4 regions of the Calditerricola yamamurae genome follow, and region 1 is predicted to be linked to each of the others. Evidence: riboswitches for the same ligand, from Rfam matches in the RefSeq annotation. Region 1 holds a riboswitch; each other region holds the start of a gene.
What was found. Region 1 has a riboswitch for S-adenosylmethionine ahead of ACYQ0Z_RS01785 (methionine ABC transporter ATP-binding protein). Riboswitches for the same ligand answer to the same signal wherever they lie in the genome.
Positions count from the first base shown of each region.

Region 1 (3,629 bases):
GCCACCGGCGCAACCGCCGTCACGGTCACCCCCGCCGCCTTCCAGTAGTCGGTCACTGCTTGGATCTCCTCCGGCGTACCGGCCACGCGCACAACCAGCGCGCCGCGCACACCGTCCGGTCCTTCCGCGAGCGACCCCTCACACAGGCGGATGTCAGCCGCATAGCGGCGGATGGCCTCCTCGACCACCGGCGCCGTGACCCCGGCCAGGTCGAGGCGCAGGTACGCTTCCGCTGTCTCCGCAGCGGCACGGGGCGCCCTGACCCCAGAAGCTTGCGCGGCCACCGGTTTGCTCTCCTCGCTGAAGGCGCTAACATAGGCCCCCCGTTGTCCGGCACGCCCCTGCTGCAAAAAGCGGCGCGCCGTCTCCGTCTGCGGACGGGCCACCACCTCGGCCACCGGGCCCACTTCGACGATGCGTCCGCCTTCCATCACGGCGACGCGGTCACACACGGCCTGGATCACATCCATCTCGTGGGTCACCAGCACCACGGTGAGCCCAAAGCGGCGGTTGATGGACCGCAGCAGGTCGAGGATCTGGTCGGTCGTCTCCGGATCGAGGGCCGATGTGGCCTCGTCGCACAAAAGCACGTGGGGCCGGTTGGCCAGGGCCCGGGCAATGCCAACGCGCTGCTTCTGCCCGCCCGACAGCTGGGACGGATAGGCGTCGGCACGCTCGGTCAGGCCGACCAGTTCCACCAGCTCGTCGACGCGCTGGCGGATTTCGCGTTTCGGAACGCCGGCAATCTCCAGGGGCAGCGCGATGTTTTCGCGCACCGTCCTCGACCAGAGCAGGTGAAAGTGTTGGAATACCATGCCGATGCGCTGCCGCGCCCGCCGCAGCTCGCGTTCCGAAAGGGCCGTCAGTTCGACGCCGTCGACGACCACGCGCCCTGCCGTCGGCCGCTCGAGCAGGTTGATGATGCGCAGGAGCGTGCTCTTGCCGGCACCGGAACGGCCGATCAGGCCGAAAACCTCACCCTTTTGCACCGAAAGGTCGATGCCTTTTAGCACCTCCACGGTCTTGCCGCCCGTGGAGAAGGTTTTGCGAATGCCGTGCAGTTCAATCATCGTCGGCCTCCGTTAAAACCAATTAATCCGATCCGAATTTATGAAGATGCTTCACAAAAAAATCCTTTCTGAGAGACCTCAGAAAGGATTTGTTGCAAACGCAACGCCTCCTCTCTTATCTCTCAGAACGCCGCCTACGCAGCCGTTCTGCAGGAGTTGGCACCTTCCCGCTCCCCAAGGGGCAGCAGGGGTTGCCGGGCTTCATCGGGCCAGTCCCTCCGCCACTCTCGATAAGAGATGGCTGTTCGATGCCGGATTCAGTTGTCGAAAAAGAGTATAGTACAGGTTGACCTGCTTGTAAAGAGGGGGTTTTGATTTGCATAAATTACAGTTGTTTCAAGACCTCACGGTGCACTTCCAACGTGCGGTCGATGTCGGCATCGGTGTGGGCCGTGGAGACAAACATCCCCTCAAACTGCGACGGCGGGATGTACACGCCCCGTTCGAGCAGCAGGCGGAAATAGCGGGCAAAGCGCTGGGTGTCCGACGTGCGCGCGGTGGCGTAGTTGACAACCCGTTCGCCGGTGAAGAAGAAGCCGACGAGGGAGCCGACGCGGTTGATGCAATAGGGAATGCCGGCCTCTTCGGCGTTCTGGGCCATTCCCTCGGCCAGGCGCGCCGCCTTGCGCTCCAGCTCCTCGTAGATGCCGTCCTGACCCAGCTCGCGCAACGTGGTGACCCCGGCGGTCATCGCCAGTGGGTTGCCCGACAGGGTACCGGCCTGGTACACCGGGCCGTCGGGGGCCACGTGGCGCATGATCTCCTCCCGCCCGCCGTAAGCGCCGACGGGAAGGCCGCCACCGATAACCTTGCCCAGACAGGTAAGATCGGGCAGCACGCCGTACTTCCCCTGCGCCCCGCGATAGTCGACACGGAAGCCGGTGATCACCTCGTCGAAGATCAGCAGGGCCCCATACTGACGCGTGATCTCGCGCAAGCCTTCCAAAAAGCCGGGCTTCGGCGGCACGACACCCATGTTCCCGGCCACCGGCTCGACAATCACCGCAGCAATGTCATCCCCGTAGCGCTCGAAGGCCAATTTGACACTGTCAAGGTCGTTGTACGGACAGGTGATCGTGTTTCGGGCCACCGTCTCCGGCACGCCGGGGCTGTCGGGCAGTCCCAATGCCGCCATGCCCGAACCGGCTTTGATGAGCAGGCTGTCGGAGTGGCCATGGTAACTGCCCTCGAACTTGAGGATCTTGTTGCGTTTGGTGTAGCCGCGGGCCAGGCGCAGGGCGCTCATCGTCGCCTCGGTGCCGGAGTTGACCATGCGCACGACCTCGACGGAGGGCAGGGCCTCGACGAGCAGCCGGGCCATCTCCGTCTCGACCACTGTCGGCGTGCCGAAGCTGGTGCCGCGCGTCGCTGCCTCCTGGATCGCGCTTACCACCCGCGGGTGGGCGTGGCCGAGGATAAGCGCCCCCCATGACATGACGTAGTCGATGTACTCGTTGCCGTCCTCATCCCAGACACGGGCACCTTGCCCCCGCGCGATGAACATCGGCGTCATGCCGACGTTGCGAAAGGCGCGCACGGGGCTGTTGACGCCGCCGGGCATCAGCCGCTTCGCTTCTGCGTAAAGCGTTTCCGATCGGGTAAACCCGTTGTGCACCGCAGAGTCCTCCTTCGCTTCAAATTTCGTAAAGGGAAACGGGGCCAGCCGCTCGCACGGATCCGGGGATGGGCTGGCCCCGCCGACATCCAGGCCGGCCTTACCGTTCCGGCTTGGCCCGCAGGTACTGGATCGGCCAGTAGTCGATCTCCGCCCCCAGCTCCAGGGCGGCGTGCAGCGGCCAGTAGGGGTTGCGCAACAGCTCGCGACCCAGGAACACCAGGTCGGCCCGGCCGTTGGCCACGATCTCCTCGGCCTGCTTGGGCTCGGTGATCAGCCCCACGGCACCCGTGGGAATGTCCGCTTCGCGCCGGACCGTCTCGGCAAAGGGCACCTGGTAGCCGGGATGAACCGGCACGGTGACGCCAGGCACCACCCCGCCCGAGCTGACGTCGATGAGGTCAACCCCCCGCGCCTTGGCCATCTTGGCCACTTCTACCGTTTCCTCCAGGGTGACACCGCCCTCGGCGTAGTCAACGGCCGACAGGCGCAGGAAGAGGGGCTTGTCCGCCGGCCACTCGGCGCGCACGGCGTCAATGACTTCCATCAGGAACCGGGCACGGTTTTCCAGCGATCCGCCGTAGGCGTCGGTGCGCTTGTTGGCCAGGGGCGACAGGAACTCGTTGATCAGGTACCCGTGGGCGCCGTGGATCTCCACCACGTCAAAGCCGGCCTGACGCGCCCGCCGCGCCGCCTGGCCGAAGCTCTCAACCACCTCGCGGATTTCGTTCACCGACAGCTCTTCCGGGGTGGGGCTGTTCGGACCAAAGGGAATGGCGCTAGGAGCCACGATACGACCCGGGATTTCGCACTTGCGCCCGGCGTGGGCAAGCTGGATCCCGACCTTGGCCCCATGGGCATGGCACCCTTCCACGATGCGGGCAAGGCCCGGAATGTGGGCATCATCCCAAATCCCCAGGCACCGCGACGTGATCCGCCCGTGG
Region 1 is NZ_BAAIFH010000004.1:68,685-72,313, forward strand. It holds gene ACYQ0Z_RS01785 (methionine ABC transporter ATP-binding protein) at 1-1,070, opposite strand, end outside; SAM riboswitch class I at 1,183-1,307, opposite strand; gene hemL (glutamate-1-semialdehyde 2,1-aminomutase) at 1,396-2,685, opposite strand; gene namA (NADPH dehydrogenase NamA) at 2,786-3,629, opposite strand, start outside.

Region 2 (3,629 bases), on a different contig from region 1:
GTGGCCGATGAGGACGACTGGGAGGCCAAACTTGAGGTGCTCCTGAAGGAACCGGTGCCGGTGGTGAGCTTTACCTTTGGCTGTCCGTCACCTGACGTGATCGACGCGCTGAAAAAGCGGGGCTCCTGTGTCGTGGTGACGGTTACCACCCCCCAGGAGGCCATCACCGCCCATCGTGCCGGTGCCGATGCGCTGTGCGTGCAGGGGGTGGAAGCCGGGGGACATCGGGCATCGTTCCGCAACCGGCTGTCCGCGGAAGAGGATTATCCGCTCCTCGTGTTGCTGCGCCTCGTACGGCAGGAGGTGCCGTTGCCTCTCCTCGCCGCCGGCGGCATTATGAACGGACGCGATGTGGCGGCGGTGTTGGCGGCGGGCGCGTGTGCGGCCCAGATGGGCACGGCATTTCTCCGGTGCCCGGAAAGCGGAGCCCATCCGGTTCACAAAGCGGCCCTCGTTGACCCGCGATTCACCTCGACGACGTTGACGCGCGCCTTTACCGGCAGGCGTGCCCGAGGATTGGTCAATCGCTTTATACGGGAACATGATGCGGCCGCACCGGCCGCATACCCCCACCTGCACCATCTCACCCAGCCCCTCCGAAGGGCGGCGGCGCAGGCCGGCGACCCGGAGGGCATGGCGCTGTGGGCGGGGCAAGGCTTTCGTTTGGCCCGCGAGATACCGGCCGCGGAACTCGTGCACCAGCTGATGGACGAGGCGCGCCAGGGGCTTGCGGAGGTGTCCCAAACGCTCTGCGGGCGTTCCGATGCGCCCAACGCGCACGGTTTCCGTTGACAAAGGGGGGACGTGCGCCCTATAATGAGCGTAACGTTGCGTCAATCCATAATCTTTCGCCTTCTTCAATCCGCAAGGAGAAGGCTCCTCTTATCGCGAGAGGCGGAGGGACTGGCCCGATGAAGCCCGGCAACCGGTGGGATCCAGCGGTAGCAGACTCCCACAACGGTGCCAATTCCTGCAGAATCCTGCGCGGATTCTGAGAGATGAGAGGGGCGTAATGCGGTTGAAACGCCCCTTCTCGATGGAGAAGGGGCGTTGCCCTTGATAGGGGGCCTGTGGCGCGCCGGCGCCCCGGGACATTTGACCACGAGGAGGAAGGAGCGCATGAGCATCGAGACGCAAACTGCCAATGCCCATCGTCTGGAAACCCTGGCCATCCACGCCGGCCAGCAGCCCGATCCGACGACGGGGGCCCGGGCCGTGCCGATCTACCAGACGACGTCGTACGTCTTCCGCGACACCGACCATGCCGCCAACCTGTTTGCCCTGAAGGAGTCCGGCAACATCTACACGCGGATCATGAACCCGACCAATGACGTGCTGGAGCAGCGCGTGGCGGCCCTGGAGGGCGGGGTAGGCGCCCTGGCGGTAGCCTCGGGGCAGGCGGCGGTCACCTACGCCATCCTGAACATCGCCCAGGCGGGAGACGAGATCGTCTCCGCCACCAGCCTCTACGGCGGGACGTACAATTTGTTTCACTACACGCTGCCCAAGTTCGGCGTGACGGTGAAGTTCGTCGACGCGCGGGACCCGGAAAACGTCCGCCGCGCCATCACCGGCCGCACCAAGGCGGTGTTCGCCGAGATGATCGGCAACCCCAGGCTGGACGTGCTGGATATCGAGGCCATCGCCGAGGTAGCCCATGCCCACGGCATTCCGCTTATCGTCGACAACACCGTGCCCACGCCGTTCCTGTGCCGGCCCTTTGACCACGGCGCCGACATCGTCGTCCATTCCGCGACGAAATTCATCGGCGGCCATGGCACGACCATCGCCGGGATCATCGTCGACAGCGGCAAGTTCGACTGGACCAACGGCAATTTCCCTGCCTTCACCGAGCCGGATCCCAGCTATCACGGGATGGTCTTGAGCGAGGCCTTCGGAAACATGGCCTACATCCTGAAGGCACGCGTCCAGCTCCTGCGCGACACGGGGGCGGCCCTTTCGCCCTTCAACGCCTTCCTCCTGCTGCAGGGCCTGGAGACACTCCATCTGCGCATGGAGCGGCACAGCGAAAACGCGCGGAAGGTGGCGGAGTTCTTGGCCGGCCATCCCTATGTGGAATGGGTCGACTACCCCGGTTTGCCGGACAGCCCGTATCACGAGCTGGCCAAGAAGTACCTGCCGCGCGGGCAGGGCGCCCTCGTTACCTTCGGGATTCGCGGAGGCCTGGAGGCGGGGAAGAAATTCATCAACAGCGTCAAGCTCCACTCCCACCTGGCCAACATCGGCGACGCCAAGTCGCTGGTGATCCACCCGGCCAGCACGACACACCAGCAGCTCACCCCCGAGGAACAGGCGCAAACTGGCGTGACGCCGGAGCTGGTGCGGCTGTCGGTGGGGCTGGAGCACATCGACGACATCCTCGAGGACCTCGACCAGGCGCTGCGGGCCAGCCAGCGGTGAAAACGGAGTGGAGGGAAGCGGCCGGAAAACCGGCTCCTTTAGCCTGGAAAAGCCTCCTCGGTTCCAACGCAGCCGAGGGGGCTTTCTGTGCCTGTTTCTCAGGGCTCGCGCGATGGCCACATGTGACCGCGGCCGGAACATGCCGGCCGTTTTTTGTGCGCTTCCGGTTGGGGATCACCGCGCAGGCTGAAGGGAGCGCAAGGGGTGTCGAACAAACGGGTGAGTCAAGCGCGGGGCACAACGTGTAACGCTCACCGCACGTTTGCCACGGAAGGTGCTTTGTTTTTTCCCCTTACGTCCTCAGCAAGGAGACATTAAAATGGAAACGACAGGCTTGGTTACGCAGCTCCTGCAAAATGCCGCCAGAAAGGGGGATGGCGATGACCCGACGGCGCAAAAGCTGGGACGAGTATTTCATGGACCTTGCCTTCACCGTTGCCGAACGGGCGACCTGCCCGCGCCGGCACGTGGGGGCGGTTCTGGTGAAGAACAAGAAGCTGATGGGCACGGGGTACAACGGCAGCCCGGCCGGCGTAGCGGACTGCTATGACCGCGGCTGTCTCATCGAGCGCTACGTGGAAGACGGCGTTGAGCACGAACGGTGCATCCGCTCGATCCATGCCGAGGTGAACCTGATTCTTTTCACCGACCGCGCCGACCGGGAAGGGGGCACGGTGTACGTTACCGACGAGCCGTGCTGGAATTGCGCCAAGATGCTCGCCAACAGCGGGATTGTGGAGATCGTGTACGAACGGCCATACGAAAAGGACCATGAAAAGGTGGAGCGCCTCATGGCCGAGGCGGGCATTCGCCTGCGCCAATACGTACGCGAGCGTATGCGGGATGAGCAGGCGTGACGGCGCGGCCGGGCCTGTGGGCAGGACTGGGGACATGCGGCGGCACGGCCCTGGCCTTTGCCCTGGCCGATCGGCGGTGGGCGCTCTTTTGGGCCACGCTTTGCGCCCTCGGCGGGATGGTGGCGCTCGGGGTGGGGGTGCGAATTCGGGCGCGAACGGCACGGTGGCTGGCCCTCGGGACGCTTTTTGCGGCGCTGGCCCTTGCGCGGACCGCCGGTTCTCCCGCCCTTACCCCCTCGGCGCTTGAAACCCTTGGCGCGCAGGAGGGGATGACGGTAACGTTGGACGGCGTGGTGGCGGAACCGCCGCGCCTCGACGGTGACCGGCTGCAGCTTTTGGTGCGGGGAGCGG
Region 2 is NZ_BAAIFH010000003.1:199,517-203,145, reverse strand. It holds gene ACYQ0Z_RS01115 (NAD(P)H-dependent flavin oxidoreductase) at 1-792, shown strand, start outside; SAM riboswitch class I at 880-1,005, shown strand; gene ACYQ0Z_RS01110 (homocysteine synthase) at 1,120-2,421, shown strand; gene ACYQ0Z_RS01105 (deoxycytidylate deaminase) at 2,796-3,278, shown strand; gene ACYQ0Z_RS01100 (DNA internalization-related competence protein ComEC/Rec2) at 3,275-3,629, shown strand, end outside.
Region 2: it holds a riboswitch for S-adenosylmethionine, as region 1 does, so the genes downstream of both, ACYQ0Z_RS01110 (homocysteine synthase) here and ACYQ0Z_RS01785 (methionine ABC transporter ATP-binding protein) in region 1, are expected to answer to the same signal.

Region 3 (3,629 bases), 250 kb from region 1:
CGCTCAGCGTGAAGAGATCGGCCAGCGCCGGGTGCTGCGCCACGTAGCGGCCGCCCCACAGCGCGAGGAGGAGCAGGACCAGGCCGAGCAGCGACCCTTCCAGCACTTTCCCCGGCCGCAGGTAGCGCATGTAGACGCCCATCAGGAGGGCGATCGGAATGGTCATGGCGATGGTGAAGGTGCCCCACGGGCTGTGCGCAAGGGCCTTGACCACCACGAGGGCGAGGACCGCGATGAGGATGATCATGATGGACAAAATGCCGATCATGGCGAGGACGCCGACAAACGGTCCGATCTCCTCCTTGGCGATCTGGCCCAAGCTCTTTCCGTTGCGGCGCATGGAGGCGAACAGGATGATGAAGTCCTGGACGCAGCCGCCGAGCACGGCGCCGACGATGATCCACAGCGTGCCGGGCAGGTAGCCCATTTGCGCCGCCAGAATCGGTCCGACCAGGGGACCTGCACCGGCAATGGCCGCAAAGTGGTGGCCGTAGACGACCCACTTGTTTGTCGGCACAAAGTCCTTTCCGTCGTTGATCACTTCGGCGGGCGTCGCCCGATTGTCGTCCAATTGCATGATTTTTGTGGCGATGAACCGGCTATAAAACCGGTAGGCCACCAAGTAGGTCCCGATGGCTGCGGTCAAGAGCCACGCCGCGCTGATCGTTTCGCCGCGATGCAGCGCGATCACGGCCAGCCCCGCCGCGCCGAGGATGGCGATGACGGTCCAGATGAGGATGGACAGGATGCCCCGCTTGAAGCGCGACACGATGGTCACTCCTTTCGTCAGGATACGTACGTCGTGGACGGGGGGCTCGTCAGGTAGGGGCGCGTCACCTCCATGTAACCGCTTAAGGTTCATCATTTTTATTTTATTATTACTATACGGGAAAACACAAAAAAACGAAAGACAAGATTTTTTGCGTGACGCGCAGCAATGGAGGAAGCCATATCTCGCCGCGCGGGCATACTAAACCATGAGGGTGTGTGGTGGATGCCATGCGGAGGGTCGGTGGATACGGGTGACGATCGCATTGTCCTTTTTGTCCGCCTTTTTTCTTGTTTCCGTGCTGGTGCCGCCCGTTCGTCGGTTGGCCGTTGCGCTGGGGTGGGTGGACCGTCCCGCTGGACGGAAGCGACATCGCGGCCCGATTCCCCTGAGCGGTGGATGGGCGCTGTTTTTGGCGGTCGGGATTGTCGCCGTCGCGTTCGGTCCGCCGCACCTGGCCCCCGTGCTGGTGGGCGGCGGACTTTTGCTCGTCCTCATCGGGCTCCTGGACGATGGGTACAAGGCGCGGCGGCGCGAGCTGCCCCCGCTGCCCAAGCTGATCGCGCAGGTGGCGGCGGCACTCGTGCCCTTCGTAGCCGGTGTGCGCGTCTATGGCGTGCGCGATGTCGTCGACGGCGGAATGATCCTGTTTCCCCTGTGGCTGTCGCTGCTGGCAACGATGCTGTGGGTGGTGGTCCTCATCAACATCATCAATTTCCTCGACGGTGCGGATGGGTTGGCCGCCGGTGTAACGGCCATTGCCGCCGCCAGCCTGACGGTGATCGCCCTGTTGAAAGGGCAGGCCACAACGGCTGTGCTGACGGCCGCCCTGATGGGCGCTTGCCTGGCGTTCCTGCGCTTCAACCTGCCGCCGGCGACGATCTTCATGGGCGACACCGGATCGGCGTTTTTGGGGTACTATTTGGCCGTCGTGGCGCTGGACGGGACGCTGAAAACCGTTACGTTTCTCTCGCTGGTGGCCATGCTGCTGGTTTTCGGAGTGCCGTTGTTTGACAGCGTACAGGTGATCCTGCGCCGCTTGCGGGAAGGGCGGCCCATTTACCAGGCCGACCGTTTCCATGTCCACCATCGCCTGCTGGCGTACGGCCTCACGCAGGCGCAGACGCTGGCCGTCTTGTACGGGGTGTCGGTTTTGCTGTCCGTGGTTTCCCTCCTCCTCTATTGGTGGGTGGTCGGGTAGTCCGAAGACGTGAGAAAATTGAGTTGACCTATCTGATTTCAGGGAGTAAGATAGGGGTAACGCCCGATGGAAATTGCATACGACCGGAACACATCCCCTTATCGAGAGAGGGGGAGGGACTGGCCCGATGAACCCTCGGCAACCGGCCCACACTTCCCGCGCGGTGAGCACGGTGCCAATTCCAGAAAAGGCGCGCGGCGGGCGCGCCTTTGAAGATAAGGAGAGAAAAGCGCGCCCTTTTCTCTTCGTTCAAAGGGGAGAAGGGCGCGTTGATTTTTCCGAGGAGGGTGAGGGCTCATGGCGTTTAAGTATCAATGGAAGTGGGCGGAGGACCCGTCCAAGCTGAACAAGGTGGAGCTCCTGAAGCTCAACCGCGATGGCCTCGACATTCTCGACGACATTGAGCGGCTGGCGGCGGCCGGGCACGAGGCGCTGACCGACGACGACCTGCAACTCCTGAAGTGGGCCGGGATCTACGCGCAACGGCCGAAGGAGGACGGCTTCTTCATGATGCGCATCCGCGTGCCGTCGGGCGTGCTCAACAGCCGGCAAGCGCGCGAGGTGGCCCGCATCAGTCGCGAATACGGACGCAGCCTGGTCGACGTGACGACGCGGCAGTGCTTCCAGCTGCACTGGGTGCGCATCGAAAACTGCCCCGAAATCTTCAAGCGCCTGGCCGAGGTGGGGCTCTATACCTATGAAGCCTGTGGCGACTGCCCGCGCAACATCGTCGGCAACCCGCTGGCCGGCATTGATCCCCACGAGCTGATCGACACGCGTCCCATCGTGGAAGCCGTGCAAAACGCGATCTGGATGAACCGCGAATTTTCGAACCTGCCGCGGAAGTACAAGATTTCGATATCGGCGAACATTTACAACGCAGCCCATGCCGAAATCAACGACTTGGCCTTCACCCCGGCGATGAAAATGATCGACGGGGAGGAAGTGGTTGGCTTCCACGTATGGGTGGGCGGCGGCCTGTCCTCCAAGCCGCACATGGCCCGGCAGCTCGACATGTTCGTGCGGCCGGAAGAGGTGGTCAAGGTCGCCGTTGGCGTCACCCGCGTGTTCCGCGACTACGGCTATCGGGAGAAGCGCCACCGCGCCCGCCTGAAGTTCCTCGTCGCCGACTGGGGGGTCGAGAAGTTCCAGGAAGTCCTCGAGGGCTACATCGGGAAGTTTCCCGGGCGGGGCGAGGACAAGATCGTCGGCTGGAACGCGGGCTACTTCACCGGCGTGCACCGGCAGAAGCAAGAGGGGCTGTACTACGTCGGCCTGTCGGTGCCGGTTGGCCGCATGAGTGCCGACGAGCTGGAAGGGTTGGCTGAGCTGGCCGACAAGTACGGCAATGGCTCGCTGCGCACGTGCAACACGCAGAACATTCTGATCACACACGTGCCGGAAAACAAGGTGGAGGCGCTGCTCGCCGAACCGCTCCTGAAGCGCATCACCCCGTTCCCGAAAACCTTCTCCGGCCATGCCGTTTCCTGCACGGGGATCGAGTTTTGCAACCTGGCCCTTACCGAAACCAAGGAGCGCATGCGCAAGATCGTCGCGTATCTCGACGAACGCATCCCTCTCGACGTGCCTATCCGCCTGCACATCAACGGCTGCCCCAACTCCTGCGGCCAGCAGCAGATCGCCGACATTGGCCTGCAG
Region 3 is NZ_BAAIFH010000004.1:313,708-317,336, reverse strand. It holds gene ACYQ0Z_RS02880 (carbon starvation CstA family protein) at 1-769, opposite strand, end outside; gene ACYQ0Z_RS02875 (MraY family glycosyltransferase) at 1,023-1,970, shown strand; SAM riboswitch class I at 2,066-2,192, shown strand; gene ACYQ0Z_RS02870 (nitrite/sulfite reductase) at 2,268-3,629, shown strand, end outside.
Region 3: it holds a riboswitch for S-adenosylmethionine, as region 1 does, so the genes downstream of both, ACYQ0Z_RS02870 (nitrite/sulfite reductase) here and ACYQ0Z_RS01785 (methionine ABC transporter ATP-binding protein) in region 1, are expected to answer to the same signal.

Region 4 (3,629 bases), on a different contig from region 1:
GGTCACCTGCTGTTCCACAAGCCGTGCTTCGTCAACCCGCCGATTCGCGTCCTGGATGACGTGAAACGGATCCGCCACGATGACAGCGCCGGGCAAAGCGCGCTTCACGGCATGGCGCCAAGCATCCTTCAGGTCGATGCACACGGCCCGAATCCGCCGACGAACCGTCTCCGGCAGCTGGCGCAAAAAGCGCTCCAGTGTTTTCATGCGGTCATCCGGCAAGATGGCCAAAAGGCACCGTTTTGGCCACACGCATGTGACCGTAACCATCATGTCACGGCCACGATAGCTGTGTTCATCAATGCTAAGCACGAAGGCATCGACATCCCGGAGGGCTTCCTCGAGATTTACCTGCTGGTCTACGTACCGAAGGAGCAGACGGCGCAAGGTGCTGCTGCTTGTTCCGCTTTCCTGGGCGGCACGACGGAAACTGCCCGCTTTCAGGCGCTGGAGCAAAAGGGCTTCGGCCCGTTCGGTCCTGCGTGCCCAGGGGCGAATACCAGGAAAGCGTTCGGTGAACACTTTTCGACAGGCCGTGCACTGGAAGCGCCGGGGACGTACCCAGAGGTAAACCGGTTTCTCGTTGCACCAGGTGTGCAGCTTCCGTTTCCATTCGCGCGCACGATCGTAGACGCGGCGTGTCAGCTGTCCACAATCCGGACACCGCGCTTCCTTACGCGGCCGACCGGCGTAGATGTGAATACCATCGGATTGATGCACGATACGGTAAACAATCCACGATTGTAAGCCGAACATTTCTGCGGTAAGCTTGTTCATAGGCGGTCGCGAGCCTCCTTCGGGATGTGATGTGCCTAACTATCCCTTGGCTCGTCGACCGCCTTTTCCTCTTAGATCCCACACTTTTTAGCGTAGAGCCTTTCCTCTCTTGACAAGAGGCCGATCCTTTAGTACTTTTTGAATCAATCGAATACGCAAGCAGGAAAGCCCGGATCTCATCCAGAGCAGGCGGAGGGACTGGCCCGATGAAGCCCGGCAACCGGCGCGCCCGCTATGGCGTGCACGGTGCTAACTCCTGCGGAAGACGGGACAACCCGTTTTCCGAGAGATGAGAGCCGCGGAACGTCAACGCGTTGCGCGCCTCTCTCGGATACGGGAGAGGCGTTTTCGTTTTTCATCATCGTCGCGAAGCGGGGTAAGGACCATGACGAACGAGTGGGTTGTGGCCATCTATCAGGTGCCGGATGACGGCGACCTGTCCCGAAAGGCCGAGTCGATCGCCATGGGGCTCACGGTGGGTACCTGGACGGACCTTCCCGCCGCCCGTCGCGCGGAACTGGAGCCATACAAGGGCGTGGTAATGGACATCCGCCGCGGTCAGGTGGCCGCCGACGGCTCGCGGGTGGCCCATCTGGCGATCGGCTACCCGGTGCGGAACCTGCGCGCGGACATCCCGTCGTTGCTCACGACGGTGTTCGGCAAGCTGTCGATGGACGGGCGCATTCGCCTTGTCGACCTCAAATTGCCCGATACCTTCGTGCGTGCCTTTCCCGGCCCGCGGCTGGGGATCAAGGGCGTGCGTCAGCGGCTTGGGGTATGGGACCGGCCGCTCCTCATGAGCATCTTCAAATCGTGCATCGGCCTGCCCCTCGCCGAACTGCATGCGCAGTTTGTCGCCCAGGTGGAGGGCGGCGTCGACCTGGTGAAGGACGATGAGATCTTCTTTGTCGACGACCGGGCGCCCTTTTTCGAGCGCATCGCGCTCTTTCGCGAAGTGCTTGACGCCCATGAGGCGAAGACCGGCCGCCGCGTGCTATACGCCGTCAACCTGACCGGCCCGGTTGACGAGATGGTGGACCGGGCGCGGGAGGCCGTGCGGCAGGGGGCCACAGCCCTGTTGCTGAACGTGTTGCCGTACGGGTACGACATCCTGCAGCGCTTGCGCGAGGACCCGGAGATCACCGTTCCGATTCTCGCCCATCCGGCCTTGTCCGGGGCCCTGTACGCCTCACCGCACCATGGTATCGCGGCGCCGATTGTGCTGGGCATGCTCATGCGCCTGGCCGGGGCGGACCTGGTGCTGTTCCCGGCGCCCTACGGCACCGTTTCCCTCGCCGCGGCGGAAGCCTTTGCCCTGCGCGACCGTCTCGTCGAGCCCTTCGCCGGCCTGGCCCCGGCGTTCCCGGTGCCGTCGGCGGGCATTCACCCGGGCATGGTGCCGCGCCTGCTGGCCGACTTCGGCCTTGACCACGTGGTCAACGCCGGCGGTGGCATCCACGGCCATCCCGACGGGCCGCGCGGCGGTGGCGAGGCCTTTACGGCGGCCATCGAGGCGGCGGTGTCTGGAGTGTCGCTGGAAGAGCGGGCCAAGACGTGCCCGGCGCTGGACAAGGCGCTGGCCAAATGGGGGGTGCTGGTATGATGCTGCCGCCTTTGGAGGGCCGCGCGCCGGTGTTGTTTGTCGACTTTGACGGCACCATCACCGAGCGGGACTGCATCGTTGCCATCATGGAGGCCTTTGCCCCGCCCGGGTGGGAGGCGATCAAGGACGCCATTCTTGCCCGGCAGATCAGCGTGCGCCAGGGCGTGGGCGAGCTGTTTGCCCTCCTGCCCAGCGCCAAACGTGACGACATCGCCGCGTTTGTCCGCCAGACGACGCGCATCCGTACGGGGTTTGACCGCTTCGTTGAGTATGCCGCGGCGCGGGGCGTGGAATGGTACGTGACCAGCGGGGGGATTGACTTCTTCGTTTACCCGCTGCTGGCCCCCTTTCGCATTCCCCGGGAGCGGATCTTCTGCAATGGGAGCGACGTTTCCGGCGAGCGGATCCGCATCACATGGCCTCACCCGTGTGACGAGGCGTGCACCAATGATTGCGGGCTGTGCAAGGTGTCCATCATCCGCCGCTTTGACCCGGCGCACCATTACCGGATCGTGGTGGGGGACAGCGTGACCGACCTGGCCGGGGCCCGGCTGGCCGACCTGGTGATCGCGCGCGATTACCTGCTGGAGCGGTGCCGGGAGCTCGGGCTGCCGCATGTGCCCTTTGCCACCTTTGACGACGTGGTGGCGGTTCTTGCGCGGCTGCTTGACGCTGCACCGTTGCAGTGTCCAGGCGGCAAGGGGGAGGAGGGGAAGGTCTCGTGAGCGGAGCGCTGACGACGGAGGCGCGGCAACAGGCGTGGATGCGCCTGGCTGCCGTCAAGGAACAGTTCGCGGCGCGGGGCTGGTTTCCGGCCACCAGCGGGAACCTCTCGCTGAAGGTGCAGGAGGACCCGCTCGTGTTCCTCGTGACCGCGAGCGGCAAAGACAAGACGGAATCGGGACCAGACGACTTCCTGCTGGTCGACGGTGACGGTCAGCCCGTGGAGGCGACGGCGAATCGCCCCTCGGCCGAAACGCGCGTGCACGCCGCCCTGTACCGCGCCTTCCCGGAGGTGGGTGCCGTCTTTCATGTGCACACAGTGGCCAACAATGTCATATCGGAACTCTACTTTTCACGGGGCCGCGTTCGCATTGGGCCGCAGGAACTGATCAAAGGTCTGGGCATCTGGGACGAGGACGCCGTGATTGAGGTGCCCATCGTCGAAAACTTCGCCGACATTTCCTGCTTGGCTGAGGCGGTGGCCCGGGTGGCCAACCCGCGCGTGCCGGGGGTTCTGATCCGCAAC
Region 4 is NZ_BAAIFH010000006.1:852,399-856,027, reverse strand. It holds gene ACYQ0Z_RS10590 (ISL3 family transposase) at 1-777, opposite strand, end outside; SAM riboswitch class I at 951-1,073, shown strand; gene ACYQ0Z_RS10585 (2,3-diketo-5-methylthiopentyl-1-phosphate enolase) at 1,163-2,380, shown strand; gene ACYQ0Z_RS10580 (2-hydroxy-3-keto-5-methylthiopentenyl-1-phosphate phosphatase) at 2,380-3,105, shown strand; gene ACYQ0Z_RS10575 (methylthioribulose 1-phosphate dehydratase) at 3,102-3,629, shown strand, end outside.
Region 4: it holds a riboswitch for S-adenosylmethionine, as region 1 does, so the genes downstream of both, ACYQ0Z_RS10585 (2,3-diketo-5-methylthiopentyl-1-phosphate enolase) here and ACYQ0Z_RS01785 (methionine ABC transporter ATP-binding protein) in region 1, are expected to answer to the same signal.